DNA from 2 places in the Saccharothrix ecbatanensis genome. Region 1 is predicted to be linked to the other one. Evidence: riboswitches for the same ligand, from Rfam matches in the RefSeq annotation. Region 1 holds a riboswitch; the other holds the start of a gene.
The links. Region 1 has a riboswitch for cobalamin ahead of cobN (cobaltochelatase subunit CobN). Riboswitches for the same ligand answer to the same signal wherever they lie in the genome.

Region 1 (5,414 bases):
GCCAGGTCCAACGCGAACGCCGCCCGCTCGGACTCCACCTTGTTGTCCGACGCGTGCCGCCGCTGCCGCGGGTTCACCGCCACCCGGTTCAGGTAGGTCACGTACCCGACCAGGTCGTCCGCCGCCGCCAACGCCCGTCGGGCCTCCGGCGTCAGCCACTCCGGCCCGGCCGGACCCAGCCCGACCACGACGACCTCGCCCAGGGACTCCGCACGCGCCGCGGGTCTGCTCGGCAGCAACGCCAACGAGAAGTACGGCACGTCCTCGGCGTCCACTTCGGACAGTGGCGCGGTGCGCTGCGCCCCGGTCGTCGCCCGCTCCACGTACCAGGCCTCGTCCAACCGCCCTGCCCGCGCCAACGCCTCCCGCACCTGCGGGAACGTCCGCCCCAGCTTCATGATCGCCACCGGGTCGCCACCGGCCAGGTGCTCCGTCAACGCGTCCGCGGACAACGTCCCCGGCAGCACGGTCAGCACCTCGTCCCGCTCGACCAACGGCCGTCCGATCACCGCCGCGCCGGCGCTCACCGACGTCACCCCCGGCACCACCTCGGCCTCGTACCGGTGCGCCAACCGCTTGTGCAGGTGCATGTACGAGCCGTAGAAGAACGGATCGCCCGCCGCCAGCACCACGACCGTGCGCCCGGCGTCCAGATGCGCGGCCAACCTCGCCGCGCACTCCTCGTAGAACGCGTCGATCTCGCCCTGGTAGTCGTCGGAGTCCTCGGTCGTGACGGGGTAGACGAGCTGCTCCTCGACCTGCCCCTCGCGCAGGTAGGGCGCGGCGATGCGACGGGCCACGCTCCGACCGTGCCGCGCGCTGTGGAACACCACCACGTCCGCTTCGCCGATCAGCCGTGCCGCCTTGACGGTCACCAGCTCCGGGTCGCCCGGACCCACCCCGACCCCGTACAGCTTGCCCGTCATTCTTCCTCACTCGCGATCGCGTTGATCGCCGCCGCGGTCATGGCGCTGCCGCCCCGACGCCCGCGCACGACGAGGTACTCCAACCCGAGGTCGTTGTCCGCCAACGCGTCCTTCGACTCGGCCGCGCCGATGAACCCCACCGGGACGCCGAGCACGGCGGCCGGCCGAGGCGCGCCCGCCGCGATCATGTCCAGCAGGTGGAACAGGGCGGTCGGCGCGTTGCCGATGGCGACCACCGCGCCGTCCAGCCGGTCCCGCCACAGCTCCAACGCGGCGGCACTGCGCGTGTTGCCCATCTCCGCCGCCAACCCCGGCACCCGCGGATCGCTCAACGTGCACACGACCTCGTTGTCGGCGGGCAGCCTGCGCCGCGTCACGCCCGCCGCGACCATCTGCGCGTCGCACAGGATCGGCGCGCCCGCCAGCAACGCCGCCCTGGCGTCACGCACGACGTTCGGCGAGTAGTCGACGTCCGACACCAGGTCGACCATCCCGCAGGCGTGGATCATGCGCACCACCACCCGGGACACGTCGGCCGGGAACCGCGCCAGGTCGGCCTCGGCGCGGATGGTGGCGAAGGAACGGCGGTAGATCTCCGCGCCGTCCCGGACGTAGTCGGTCAACTGATCTCCTCGTAGCCGTCGCCGGTCGCGACGAACTCCACCACGTCGCCGGCCGGTCGTCCGCACCGCCGTGCGCAGCCGGACCAGTGCACTTGACCCGTGTGCGGCGTGCCCACCCAGCGCGTCGCGTCGGCCCGCACGTCGGCCAGCGACTTCGCGCACCCCGGCCGCCCGGTGCAGGCGCTGACGCCGTGCCACGGCGAGTCCGGTGACGTGAACAACCCGTTGGTATCGCTCCCAGCGGGCACCACCAGGCTCCGCCACGGCGTCAGCCGCACCGGCACACCGCCCAGCAGCCGTGCGTCCAACCGCCCCAACGGCACACCCGCCACGACGACGGGACCGTGCGCGCCCGGTGCGACCGGCGTCACAACCGGATCGATCAGGGACGGGCCGGGAGTGCCGCCCAGCGCTTCCGTGATCTTTCGCACACCGCCGTCCACTTCGGACAGCCGCCACGCGTCGCCGCGGATCTCCTGGAACACCCGTGCGGCGGTCACCACGGCGTCGACCGGATCGGTCACGCGGAGCCCGGAATCGCGCCCTGCCAGGAACAACGCGTCACCGACCAGCCCCACGTCACCCGCCAGCCCGCTCACCGCGCCACCCACCGTGACCAGGAACCGACCGGGCAACGACGCCAGCTCCGGCGCCGCGCACAGCGCCGCGTCGATCGCGTCGACCAGCCCCTGGTTGTCCTCCAGCGGGGCCGCGATGATGTTGCGCATCCGCTCGTGCGTCACGGAGGGCAGCAGGCCGACCTCGCGCAGCCGAGCGCCCAACTCCAGCTCCGCACCCGGCGGCAAGGCCCTGATCTGCACGTTCGCCCGCGAGGTCAGCTCAAGCGAGCCGTCACCGAGCTCCAGCGCGGCGGTCCGGAGCGCGTCGAACCGGGTCGCGCTCAACGTCCCGCCGGGCACCCGCACGCGCGCCAGCCCGCCGTCGGCGGCCTGATGCACGTCGACAGCTCCCGGGCAGGCGTCTGGGCGAACTCGGCCGGTGGACATGGGCTGGATGCTAACCGCCCGTTAGGGTGGCGTCCGAACGGCGAAGCAACAGGAGGAAGCCGGTGTGAATCCGGCGCGGTCCCGCCACTGTGACCGGGGGAAACCCCGGGAGCCAGGAACTCCGCCCGCCGTCCCCTACGACTTGGGGCGAGGACCCCCGAGGGATGGAGCCCGCACGTGATCCTGCTGTTGTCGACCTCCGACACGGACCTGCTGTCCGCCCGCGCCAGCGGCGCCGACTACCGCCTGGCCAACCCCGCCCGCACCGCCGTGGACGACCTCCCGGCGCTGGTGGAGGGCGTCGACCTGGTGGTCGTGCGCATCCTCGGCGGACGCCGGATGTGGGAGGAGGGGCTGGACTGGCTCCTCGCCCGGCCGCTCCTGGTTGTCGTGCTCGGCGGCGAGCAGCACCCGGACGCCCCGCTGATGGAGCTGTCCACCGTGCCCGGCGGCGTGTGCGCCGAGGCCCACGCGTACCTGGCCCACGGCGGCGCGGTGAACCTCGCGCAGCTGCACCACTTCCTGTCCGACACGGTGCTGCTCACCGGCCAGGGCTTCGCGCCGCCCGAGCCGACCCCGACCTGGGGTCCGCTGGAGCGCGCCACCACCGGCGATGGTCCGGTGATCGCGGTGCTCTACTACCGCGCCCACCACGTCGCCGGGAACACCGCGTTCGTGCACGCGCTGTGCGACGCGATCGAGGCCAAGGGCGGCCGGCCGCTGCCGATCTTCTGCGCCTCCCTGCGCGCGGCCGACGCCGACCTGCTGACCGAGCTGGGCAAGGCGGACGCCCTCGTGGTCACCGTGCTCGCCGCCGGCGGCACCAAGCCCGCCGGCGCGTCCGCCGGTGGTGACGACGACGCGTGGGACGTGGGCGCGTTGGCTGCCCTCGACGTGCCGATCCTCCAGGGCCTCTGCCTCACCAGCAGCCGCGCCTCCTGGGACGAGAACGACGACGGACTGTCCCCTTTGGACACCGCGACGCAGGTGGCGATCCCGGAGTTCGACGGCCGGATCATCACCGTGCCGTTCTCGTTCAAGGAGATCGACGAGGACGGCCTCACCGTCTACGTGGCCGACGAGGAACGCGCGGCGCGGGTCGCGGGCATCGCCGTCCGCCACGGCAGGCTGCGCCACATCCCACCGGCCGAACGCCGCATCGCGGTGATGCTCTCGGCGTACCCGACCAAGCACTCCCGGATCGGCAACGCGGTCGGCCTGGACACCCCGGCGAGCGTCGTGCGGCTGCTCACCGCGATGAAGGACCACGGCTACGACATCGGTGACGAGCTGCCCGGCGTGGCCGCGCTGGACGGCGACGCGCTGATCCACGCCCTCATCGCGGCCGGCGGGCAGGACGCCGACTGGCTCACCGAGGAGCAGATCACGGGCAACCCGGTCCGGCTGCCGGCCGCCCGTTACCGGCAGTGGTACGCGACCCTGCCGGAGGACACCAGGCAGGAGATGGAACAGCACTGGGGCGAGGCGCCCGGCGAGCTGTTCGTGGACCGGTCCCGGGACAAGGACGGCGAGATCGTGCTCGCCGCCCTCCGCTCCGGCAACGTCGTGGTCATGGTCCAGCCGCCGCGCGGCTTCGGCGAGAACCCGATCGCGATCTACCACGACCCGGACCTGCCGCCCAGCCACCACTACCTCGCCGCGTACCGCTGGCTGGAGGACGAGTTCGGCGCCGACGCCGTGGTGCACGTCGGCAAGCACGGCAACCTCGAATGGCTGCCCGGCAAGACGGTGGGAATGTCGGCGGGCTGCGGCCCGGACGCCGCGCTGGGCGACCTGCCGCTGATCTACCCGTTCCTGGTGAACGACCCGGGCGAGGGCACCCAGGCGAAACGGCGGGCGCACGCCACCCTCGTGGACCACCTCGTGCCGCCGATGGCCCGCGCCGACAGCTACGGCGACATCGCGCGGCTCGAACAGCTGCTGGACGAGCACGGCAACATCGCCGCGATGGACCCGGCGAAGCTGCCCGCCATCCGGGCCCAGATCTGGACCCTCATCCAGGCCGCCAAGCTCGACCACGACCTGGGGCTGGACGACCGGCCGCACGACGCCGAGTTCGACGAGCTGATCCTGCACGTCGACGGCTGGCTGTGCGAGGTGAAGGACGTCCAGATCCGGGACGGCCTGCACATCCTCGGCGAAGCGCCCACCGGCGCGACGAGGGTCAACCTCGTGCTGTCCATCCTCCAGGCGAAGCAGATGTGGGCGGGCGAGGTCGCCGCGCTGCCCGGCCTGCGAGAGGCGCTGGGCCTGTCGGAGTCCGCCACCGCCGCCGACCACACCCGCACGAACACCGACCGGGTCGAGGAAGAGGCGCGCGCGCTCGTCCAGGCGATGGAAGACGCCAATTGGGATGTCAACGCGGCGCGATCGCTGACTGGTAACGAGGACGTCGCCCGGATCCTGGAGTTCGCCGCGCTGGAGGTCGTGCCCCGGCTGGCCCGCACCACGGACGAGATGACCAACGTGCTGCACGCGCTCGACGGCGGCTACGTCCCGGCCGGCCCCAGCGGCTCGCCGCTGCGCGGCCTGGTGAACGTGCTGCCCACGGGCCGCAACTTCTACTCCGTCGACCCCAAGGCGGTGCCGTCCCGGCTGGCCTGGGAGACCGGCCAGGCCATGGCGGACTCGCTACTCGACCGTTACCGCTCGGAAACGGGGGAGTGGCCGCCGTCGGTGGGCCTGTCCGTGTGGGGCACCAGCGCCATGCGCACGGCCGGTGACGACATCGCCGAGGTGCTGGCCCTGATGGGCGTCCGGCCGACGTGGGACGACCAGTCCCGCCGGGTCACCGGCCTGGAGGTCATCCCGCTCGCCGAGCTGAACCGGCCGCGAAT
Region 2 (5,414 bases), 2.0 Mb from region 1:
GTCCGTTGTGGACGAAGTCGGCGTCGTGGTGGTGATCGGGCAGTCGAGCACGGGCGCGCCGGACGTGCCGCCCTCCGCTGTCAGGTCCGCGAAGCTCACCCCCACCAGCCCGAGGATGCCCTGGGCGCTCGCGCGCTGCGCGGTGTCCGGCGTGAAACCGGACTTGTCGAGCGCGATCGCGCCCCGTTCGGCGTCGGTGGCCGTGCAGCCGACCTGCAACGACTTCAGGAACGCCGTCGCCTTGTCCGCTTCCGCCGTCCGACCTGCCGCGCGCAGTGCCTGTGCCGCGAGACCGGTGCTGTTGGCGTTGCCCTCGCCGGTCGCCTTGTCGTCGAGGAACCCGCCGCCGGGCTGCTGGTGCTCGGCGAACCACTTGAGCGCCTTGGCCACCGCGCCCGTCACGGCGGGGGTCTGGTCGACGGCCAGCAACGCCTGCACGGACATAGCGGTGGCGTCCGCGTGCGACACGCACGGCGTCGCTTCCAGGATCAGCGGGAAGCCGCCGTCCCCGCACTGCTGGCCGACGACGTACGTGACCGCAGTCTGCGGCGCGCCCTCCCACCGGTCCAGAGCCAGCACCGCGAACGCCTGGCTGAACCCGTTGGAGAAGTCGGGGTACTTCGACTTGTTGACGAACCGGCCGGAGGGGGCCTGCAACGCGGTGAGGCCTGCGATCAGGTCGTTGCCGGCGAACGTCGTCGGGTCCTCGCCGCGCGCCTGGACGGCCAGCGCGAGCTTCGCGTACGAGCCCGCGACGAACTCGGCGGGGTCGCCGATGTGCAGGTAGTCGTTGATGACGTCCGGCTTCGCCAGCCACGCCATCGCCCGATCCGCGCTGTCCGACGCCACACCGGCCGCGGTGAACGCGAACACGGCGTCCAACGTGCCGCCCTGGTCGCCGGAGGTGCTGCCGGGGTACACGAAGTGGTCACCGTCGATCAACTGCCGGGCGAGCCACCCCGCGGCGGCCTCGCTCGCGTCCGTCGTCACCGGCGCGTCGGGCAGGCCTTGGGCGGGCGGCACCAAGGCGAGCGCGGCGACAGCGGTGGTGGCGATGACGGCGGCGGTCCGTCTCAACGACATGTTTGCCTTTCCGGGCGCAACGCGTGAGCGGACCCCGGACAGCCGTGATCGACTTCCCCCGGGCTCCGACCCGTTGACCTCGACGGTGTCTGGAGCGTGCACGCGCGGCGGGTGTTCGGGCTCGTCCCGGGCGGGACCTACCGTTGCGGGTCAGCGCCGGATTTCGACCGGCTTCCCCCGTTTCGCACGCGATTGCCGATCGTCTGTCAACCACGATCTCCTGTCAATCCGCCTGTGGCGCGATGCTGCTCACCCCTACGTACGGTTACCGTCGCTCAAGTCAACCTGGGGAAGAGGGGTGTGGGGATGACGACTCTGGCGTCCGTGCGCGACGGTTTGGTGGCGTGGGTCGCACGGCGTTCGGCGACACGGTGGGTTGTGGGCAAGATCGGTTCGCGGGCGTTGTCGCTGCTCCCGGACCGTGCGCTGGTCCCGTTGAAGCGGGACGGCGTGGTGCCCGTCGCCGAGTTGGAGCGGATGCGGGAGGCCGGCGCGGTGCACCGGATCCCGGTGCCGTTCGGCTTGCGGGTGTGGTTGGTCACTGGTCAGGAAGAAGCCAAAAAGGTGCTTTCCGACACAGTGGCGTTCAGTAACGACTACGCCCGGCTGGGTGCGGCCGTCCGTATCGAGCAATCGCCCGGAGGCCTCGGTTTCGCCGACCCGCCCGACCACACGCGGTTGCGCAAGCTGCTCACGCCGGAGTTCACCATGCGGCGGCTGTCGCGGCTCGTGCCGCGGATCGACGCGATCGTCACCGAGCGGCTGGACGCGATCGAAGCGGCCGACGGGCCGGTGGACCTCGTGCAGGAGTTCGCGCTGCCGATCCCGTCGCTGACGATCTGCGAGCTGCTGGGCGTGCCGTACGAGGACCGTGACCGGTTCCAGGAGCTGGCGGCGGCCCGGTTCGACCTGTTCGGCGGCGCGGGGCAGGCGTTGGGGGCCATCTCGGAGTCGTTGTCGTACATGGAGGAGATCGTGCGCCGTGAGCGCCGGTCGCCGGGGGACGGCCTGATCGGGGCGATCATCCGGCAGCACGGTGACGACGTGAGCGATGTCGAGTTGGCCGGCTTGGCGGACGGCGTGCTGACCGGTGGCTTCGACACGACGGCGTCGATGCTCGCGTTGGGTGCGATCGTGCTGATGACCGACGAGGACGCGCGCACGGCGATGCGTGACGACGACGCGGCCACCGGGCCGCTGGTGGAAGAGCTGCTGCGGCACCTGAGCGTGGTGCAGGTGGCGTTCCCGCGGTTCGCCCGGCACCAGCTGCGGGTCGGTGACCAGCAGATCGAGGAAGGCGACGTGGTCGTGGTGTCCCTGACGGCGGCCAACCGCGAGGGCACGTCCGACTTCGACGCCGGTCGACCCGCGTCCGCGAACCTGGCGTTCGGCCACGGCGCGCACCGCTGCGTCGGCGCTGAGCTGGCCCGGATGGAACTGCGCGCCGCCTACCCGGCCCTGCTGCGCCGTTTCCCCAACCTCCGGATGGCCACCGACAACCCCGGCTACCGCACCGCGTCGATCGTCCACGGCGTCGACACGCTGATGGTGCACACGCGCTGACCTGAGCGGACAGCTCGCGGTGCCGGACCTCACGGTCTGGCACCGCGAAGCCCGCGACGTTTAAGTGATGCTTAACGTGAGGTGAGCAGGCTTCACTTTTCTTTAAGCCGGTCGTGGGGGACGGTGGTCCCGTGACCGGACGAGGCGTGCTGAGGATGGGAGTGCTGGCCCTGTTGTGGGGGTCGGGCTTCCTGTGGATCAAACTGGCCCTGACCGGGTTGTCGCCGGTGCAGATCACGGTGATCCGGTGCGCGCTCGGTGCGGGCGTGCTGTTGGTGCTGGCCCGTGCCGGCGGCCAGCGGCTGCCGCGCAAGCTGTGGGGTCACCTGGCGGTCGCCGCGTTCTTCTGCAACGCCCTGCCGTTCCTCCTCTTCGCCATCGGCGAGCAGACCGTGGACTCCGGCGTGGCAGGCGTCCTCAACGCGACCACCCCGCTGTTCGCCGTGCTCATCGGGCTCATGATCGGCGCTGAACGCGGCCTCACGCCGGTCCGCGTGACCGGTCTGGTCCTCGGCTTCGCCGGCGTCCTGCTGATCTTCGCCCCGTGGCAGCAGGAAGGGCTGACCAGCGTCGGAGCCCTGGCACTTCTCGGCGCGGCGGCGAGTTACGCGGTCGCGTTCGCCTACATGGGACGCAACCTCGTCGGCAAGGGCGGCCCGATCGCGGTGTCGGCCGCCCAGTTGACCGCCGCCACCGGCCTCAGCGCCGTCATGATGCCGTTCGACGGCGCCCCGACCACCCCCAACGCCACCGCGATCGTCGCCGTGGTCGTCCTCGGCGTCTTCGGCACCGGCGTCACCTTCTACCTCAACTACCGGATCATCGAGGACGAAGGCGCGACCAGCGCCGCCACCGTCGGCTACCTGCTGCCCGTCGTCTCCGTCGCACTGGGCGCGATCGTGCTCGACGAGCCGCTGACCGCGCGGATCGTGGTGGGGATGGCCGTGGTGTTGGCGGGGGTGGCGCTGACACGGTCGGCCCTGGCCAAGCGCCCGCACGAGCGAACCGGGCGTTACCAGTTGTCGGTTATGTCCACCGAGCGTGACACCGGTCGCGGCCGTTCGGCCGACCTTCGTTGACCTTGGGATAACCGCTGGTCAGGCTGCTCGGTGTACCCACGGACGAGTGACCGTTCGCTCCGTCAACCCTGCGTCGGAGCGCGCTCGCCGGGGGTCGTCCGAAGGAGCCGTTCCGTGCGTCCTTTCAGCAGAACCCTTGCCCTTCTCGCCGCCTTAGCCGCCGCGACCGGAGCCACCACAGCGACCGCCGGCGCCGCACCCCTGCACCAGGCCGACATCGTCCTGGCGACGGCGTCCGCGACCGTCCACCCGATCAAGGACTCCTACATCGTCACGCTGGACGCCACCGCCCGCAGCGGTGCGGGCGTGGCCGCCACGGCGGGCGTCACGCCGACCCATGTCTGGAACGCGGCGTTCAACGGGTTCGCCGCCAAGCTCACACCGGCACAGCTGCGCAAGCTCAGCCACGACCCGGCGGTCACCGCGATCGAGCAGGACGTGCTGGTCACCGACGCGCTCGACGCCACCCAGACCAACCCGCCGTCGTGGGGCATCGACCGGGTCGACCAGCGCAACCTGCCCCTGTCCCGCAGCTTCACCTACACGTACACCGGCGCCGGGGTGCACGCGTACATCATCGACACCGGCATCACGCCGGGCCACGCGGACTTCGGCGGCCGGGCCACGTTCGACTACAACGGCATCGACACCAACAACACCGACTGCCACGGCCACGGCACGCACGTCGCCGGCACCGTCGGCTCCGCCACCTACGGCGTCGCCAAGGGCGTGCGGCTGCACGGCGTGAAGGTCATGAACTGCTCAGGCAGCGCCACGACCACCGCGGCGATCAACGCGATCAACTGGGTCACGGCCAACCACACCAAGCCCGCCGTGGCCAACACGTCCTGGAACTTCACCGCGTCGGCGAGCCTGGAGACCGCGATCCGCAACATGATCGCCGCGGGCGTCTTCCTGGCCACCTCGGCGGGCAACACCGGCGGCAACTCGTGCGACCGCCTGCCGCGCAAGGTCGAGACGGCCAGCGTGGTCGCCTCTTCCACCAACACCGACGCCCGGTCCTCGTTCTCCAGCACCGGCCCGTGCGTCGACATCTACGCGCCCGGCAGCTCGATCGTCTCGACCGTCCGCACGGGCGGCTCGGGCACGATGAGCGGCACGTCGATGGCGGCCCCGCACGTGGCGGGCGTGGCCGCGCTCTACAAGCAGCGGTACGGCGACCAGTCGTCGGCCACCGTGCACAACTGGCTGAACTCCAGCGCCACGCCGAACGTCGTCAGCGGCGGCACCACCGGCGGCACGGTCAACCGGCTGCTGTTCACCAACGGTTCCTGATCGCACCCCGGCGCGCGGGCGGGGACGTCCGCGTGCCGGGGACCTCCCCTCAGGATCGCTCTGCGAAGATCGGCCCATGGGGACCACCGCGCTGGTGCTGCCGCTCGCCGACTCCGCCGCGGACCTGGACACGGTGGGCGGCAAGGGCGCCTCGCTGGCCCGGCTCGCCGCCGCAGGCCTGCCGGTGCCGGACGGCTTCCACCTGACCACGCACGCCTACCGCCGGTTCGTCGCGGACATCGAAGCGCGGATCGGGGACGCGCTGCGCGAGGACGACTCGGCGGCCCTGATCGCCGCCGAGTTCGAGCGCAAGGACATGCCCGAGGAGATCGCCGCCGCGATCCGTGCCGCCCTGCCGCCGGGACCGGTCGCGGTGCGTTCGTCGGCGACCGC

Region 2: it holds a riboswitch for cobalamin, as region 1 does, so the genes downstream of both, F4560_RS10520 (prenyltransferase/squalene oxidase repeat-containing protein) here and cobN (cobaltochelatase subunit CobN) in region 1, are expected to answer to the same signal.

Annotation. Positions count from the first base shown of each region.
Region 1 is NZ_JACHMO010000001.1:460,884-466,297, forward strand. It holds gene F4560_RS02115 (precorrin-2 C(20)-methyltransferase) at 1-926, opposite strand, end outside; gene F4560_RS02120 (precorrin-8X methylmutase) at 923-1,549, opposite strand; gene F4560_RS02125 (ferredoxin-like domain-containing protein) at 1,546-2,556, opposite strand; cobalamin riboswitch at 2,564-2,699, shown strand; gene cobN (cobaltochelatase subunit CobN) at 2,734-5,414, shown strand, end outside.
Region 2 is NZ_JACHMO010000001.1:2,449,363-2,454,776, forward strand. It holds gene F4560_RS10520 (prenyltransferase/squalene oxidase repeat-containing protein) at 1-1,083, opposite strand, end outside; cobalamin riboswitch at 1,173-1,311, opposite strand; gene F4560_RS10525 (cytochrome P450) at 1,390-2,646, shown strand; gene F4560_RS10530 (DMT family transporter) at 2,802-3,725, shown strand; gene F4560_RS10535 (S8 family peptidase) at 3,840-5,021, shown strand; gene F4560_RS10540 (PEP/pyruvate-binding domain-containing protein) at 5,098-5,414, shown strand, end outside.